2 regions of the Streptomyces sp. NPDC047525 genome follow, and region 1 is predicted to be linked to the other one. Evidence: riboswitches for the same ligand, from Rfam matches in the RefSeq annotation. Region 1 holds a riboswitch; the other holds the start of a gene.
What was found. Region 1 has a riboswitch for glycine ahead of gcvP (aminomethyl-transferring glycine dehydrogenase). Riboswitches for the same ligand answer to the same signal wherever they lie in the genome.
Positions count from the first base shown of each region.

Region 2: another riboswitch for glycine. It lies ahead of gcvT (glycine cleavage system aminomethyltransferase GcvT); the one in region 1 lies ahead of gcvP (aminomethyl-transferring glycine dehydrogenase).

Region 1 covers NZ_JBEYTL010000006.1:9,760-12,142, reverse strand. Annotated here, with positions in the region: gene gcvP (aminomethyl-transferring glycine dehydrogenase) at 1-933, opposite strand, end outside; glycine riboswitch at 1,131-1,228, opposite strand; gene ABZ833_RS18185 (PRC-barrel domain-containing protein) at 1,373-1,753, shown strand; gene ABZ833_RS18180 (DNA polymerase IV) at 1,801-2,383, opposite strand, start outside.
Region 2 covers NZ_JBEYTL010000008.1:60,043-62,425, forward strand. Annotated here, with positions in the region: gene ABZ833_RS23775 (AAA family ATPase) at 1-520, opposite strand, end outside; glycine riboswitch at 662-767, shown strand; gene gcvT (glycine cleavage system aminomethyltransferase GcvT) at 915-2,039, shown strand; gene gcvH (glycine cleavage system protein GcvH) at 2,098-2,383, shown strand, end outside.

The DNA.
Region 1 (2,383 bases):
GACGCCGACGAGCCGCCCGGGCAGGCTGCGCGCGAACTTCTCGCGCACCGCCATGTAACCGGCGTGCGGGCCGCCGAAGCCCATCGGGACGCCGAAGCGCTGCGTGGTGCCGACGGCGATGTCGGCGCCCAGCTCGCCGGGCGAGGTGAGCAGCGTCAGGGCCAGCAGGTCGGCGGCGACGGAGACGATGGCGCCGATCTCGTGCGCCTGCTCGATGAGGGGCTTGATGTCGCGTACGGCGCCGGAGGCTCCGGGGTACTGGATCAGTACGCCGACGACACCGCGCTCGGCGGCCTCGGCCGGAATGCCCTCGCTCAGATCGGCGACGACGACCTCGACACCCGTCGGCTCGGCGCGGGTCTGGATGACGGCGATGGTCTGCGGCAGCGCGTCGGCGTCGACGAGGAAGACACCGTTCTTGACCTTGCCCATGCGCCGCGACAGGGCCATGGCCTCGGCGGCGGCGGTCCCCTCGTCGAGCAGCGAGGCACCGGAGGTCGGAAGCCCGGTCAGCTCGGCGACGACGGTCTGGAAGTTGAGGAGCGCCTCGAGCCGTCCCTGGGAGATCTCGGGCTGGTACGGCGTGTAAGCGGTGTACCACGCCGGGTTCTCCATGACGTTCCGCAGGATCACGGGCGGAGTGAAGGTCCCGTAGTAACCGAGCCCGATCATGGAATCAAGCACCTGGTTGCGGTCCGCGAGGGAGCGCAGCTCGGCCAGGACCTCGGCCTCGGTGCGCGCTCCGGGCAGGTTCAGCGCCTCGGCGTTCTTGATCACATCCGGCACGGCGGCGGCGGTCAGCTCGTCGAGCGAGCCGTATCCGACCTGCGCGAGCATCTTGGCCCGTGCTTCCACATCGGGACCGATGTGCCGCTGCTCGAAGGGAATGCCCTGCTCGAGCTGTGAGAGCGGGATACGAGGGGTGGCGGTCATTGCGGAGGCCTCCTGGTCTGACGCGACCTGCGAGGGGCACCACGGCGCGGGTACCCGGACGGCCTCCCCCTCTGTCATCTCAACCTGAGAGTTTCACCGGCCCGTGCCTCGCGAGAGACGCCGTGCCGGCTTTCACCGTCGGTGAGGAAGGGATTCGAACGTGCCCGCCCGACGCCCGCCCTACTTTCCAGAGTGACCTCGTCCGTGCGGTACAGGGGCCTGAGAGATTCCGGGGAGGAGTTGCTCCTTCGGCGCCCCCGGTGTCTCCACCGGAGAGCTCTCCCGCACGGGGTCAGCAGCCAAGCGCCAGCCTACCAGCGAGGACAACGGCCGATCCCTCGAGTGGCCGCCTGCCCCGAAGTGCTCTTTCGTAGTGATTACGAACGAACAAGGATGAGTTACGCCCCACTTCGACAAGCCTCGACCAGTTGGAGGGCCCGTGCAGACCGATATCGATCCGCGCAACCTGATCGGCCGCAAGGCGTTCGACCGGAACGGGGCGAAGATCGGCACGATCGACGAGGTCTATCTCGACGACGCCACCGGCGCCCCGGAGTGGGCGGCCATACGCACCGGTCTGTTCAGCAGGGACGCGTTCGTCCCCCTGGAGCCCAGCGAGCTCAGGAGCGACGGCACCCTGTGCATCCCCTTCGAGCGCTCCCTGATCAAGGACGCCCCCGATTTCGGCGTGGGCCGCCACCTCTCCCCCGAACAGGAACTCCAGCTCTACCACCACTACGGCCTGGACATCACGCCCCCGCAGTCCCCACCGCCACCGGACCAGGACTTCGGCCACATCGCGGGCCAGGAGACGCCCTGACCTTCACCGGCCGCCCCCGATTGCCCGCGGCGGCAGGCGCACCGCCGTCACCGCGGCTCCAACGCCTCAGGAGAGGCCACCAGCGGCAAGGGCTCCGCGGGCTCCAGCTCCGGATCATCCGTACGGAACGTCCGCACCCGCCCCGGAACCGACGACTCCGGCGTCTCGAAACGCACCGTGACCCGCCCGAGGCCGCTGCCCTGCACCCACCCGTGCCCGTACTCGGCATGCCGCACATCGTGCCCGGCGGCCCACCGCCGCTCGGCCGGAGCGACCGGCACCTCCACCGTCTCGCCCTCGCCCTCGCCCACGGCCTCCGCCGGAGCCTCCCCGGCCCGCTCCCCCTGCGCCTGAGCCTCGGCCTCCCGCTGCGTCTCCATGGCCTCCTCGGCCTCGGCCTGGGCCTGGGCCTGCGCGAAGAGATCCTCCTGCGTGTAGTCCGCGAGCCCCGTGACGCCCACTCCAAGGAGCCGCACGCCCCCGGTGGTGTCCACGGACTCGAGCAGCCGCGCGGCGGCCTCCCGCACCACTCCAGGGTCGTCCGTCGGCCCACGCAGCGTCTCGGAGCGCGTCAGCGTCGAGAAGTCGAAGCGCCGGACCTTCAGGACGATGGTCCGCCCCGAGTGCCCT
Region 2 (2,383 bases), on a different contig from region 1:
AGAGCTGGCCCTCTATGGCGGTGTCCGGCGGCACGTCGAGCAGCAGCAGGTGCAGCGTCGTGCCGCGCCGCGCGGCCTCGCGGGCCAGCCAGCGGCGCACCCACGCCTGCGTTCCGCAGTCGTGCACCACGACACTCTCGCCGGAGCGCAGGGCCCTGCGCAGCCCCGCGTAGTGCGCGAGGCGGACCAGGGGGCGGTACACCGCGTACGGCAGCAGGTCCGGCATGCGCCGGGCCCAGCGGTCGCGGGTGTCCTGCGAGTCGATGCGCGGGCCCGCGACGGCTCTGCGCATCAGCGTGGACTTGCCGCTGCCCGGCAGCCCGGAGACGACGATCAGGTCGCCGTCGCCGAACGTCAGCCGGTGCGGGCTGTGGCCGGTCCGCTGCCGCAGATCGCGGACGACGGCCGCCGGCAGGGGGCCGCAGCTCTCCCTGGTGGGGGCGGCGGCCTGTTTGGGCAGGGCCACCCCTGTGTTGGTCGCGTAGACACTCGTCCTGCGCACCGTGATCGGCCTCCCCATAGCGGTCACGTACCTGCTTCCCGCAGCTTCCCCGGCAAGTGTAAAGAGAAGGTAATGCGGCACAAGGGCATTACTGGACTGGCACTGCCCTGTGACGCGGGCGCGTGCAATGATGTGCCCGCAAACTCCATACAGGCCGTTTGAATCCGCGCGGGAGAGTTCCCGGTCACCGTCGTACGACGCACCGGGGCGCCGAAGGAGCAAGTCCCTCCCTTGAATCTCTCAGGCCCCGTACCGCGCGGGCGAGGCACATCTGAAAAGCGGGCCGCCCCGGTGGCTCCACCCAAGGTGCAAGTCATGACCCCCTGTACGAGCGGGTCGTGGTGAACCTCTCAGGTTCCGATGACAGATGGGGAGGATCGACCTCGCCCGTCATGCCCTGGGAGTTCCACGTATGAGTACCGCCCCCCGTCTGACTGCCCTCGATGCCGTGCATCGCGCGCTCGGCGCGACCATGACCGACTTCGCGGGCTGGGACATGCCGCTGCGCTACGGCAGCGAGCGCGACGAGCACATCGCCGTCCGCACCAAGGCCGGTCTCTTCGACCTCTCCCACATGGGCGAGATCACGGTCACAGGACCTGAGGCCGTGGACTTCCTGAACTTCTCGCTCGTCGGCAACATCGGCTCCGTCGGTGTCGGCCGCGCCCGCTACACGATGATCTGTGCCGAGGACGGCGGGATCCTGGACGACCTGATCGTCTACCGCCTCGGCGAGACCGAGTACATGGTGGTCGCCAACGCCTCGAACGCGCAGGTGGTGCTCGACGCGCTCACCGCCCGCGCCGACGGCTTCGACGCCGAGGTCCGCGACGACCGCGACGCGTACGCCCTGCTCGCCGTCCAGGGTCCCGAGTCCCCCGGCATCCTGAAGTCACTCACGGACGCCGACCTGGACGGCCTGAAGTACTACGCGGGCCTGCCGGGCACGGTCGCGGGCGTCCCCGCGCTGATCGCCCGCACGGGCTACACCGGCGAGGACGGCTTCGAGCTCTTCGTCGCGCCCGGCGACGCCGAGAAGCTCTGGGGCGCGCTGATGGAGGCGGGCGAGCCCGTCGGCCTGGTCCCGGCCGGGCTCTCCTGCCGCGACACGCTCCGCCTGGAGGCGGGCATGCCGCTGTACGGGCACGAGCTGACCGCTGAGCTGACGCCCTTCGACGCCGGTCTCGGCCGGGTCGTGAAGTTCGAGAAGACCTCGCAGTCCGACACCTTCGTGGGGCGCGCCGCGCTCGCGGCCGCCGCCGAGCGCGCCGAGACCGCTCCCCCGCGCAAGCTGGTGGGCCTGATCGCCGAGGGCCGTCGCGTCCCGCGCGCGGGCTTCTCCGTGGTCGCCGACGGAAAGGTCATCGGCGAGGTCACCTCCGGCGCCCCGTCCCCGACGCTGGGCAAGCCGATCGCCATCGCGTACGTCGACGCGGCGCACGCGGCGCCCGGCACCGAGGGTGTCGGAGTGGACATCCGGGGCACGCACGAGCCGTACGAGGTCGTGGCGCTGCCGTTCTACAAGCGCCAGAAGTGACACCCCGCACAACAGCCTCGTTCATCAGCACTCCCCCGCGTACAGGAGAATTCAGGTCATGAGCAACCCCCAGCAGCTGCGTTACAGCAAGGAGCACGAGTGGCTCTCGAACGCCGAGGACGGTGTGGCGACGGTCGGTATCACGGAGCACGCGGCCAACGCGCTCGGTGACGTCGTCTACGCCGACCTGCCCGGGGCCGGCACCGCGGTGACCGCGGGCGAGACCTGCGGCGAGCTCGAGTCGACCAAGTCGGTCAGCGACCTGTACTCGCCGGTGACCGGTGAGGTCGTCGAGTCGAACCAGGACGTCGTGGACGACCCGTCGCTGGTCAACTCCGCCCCGT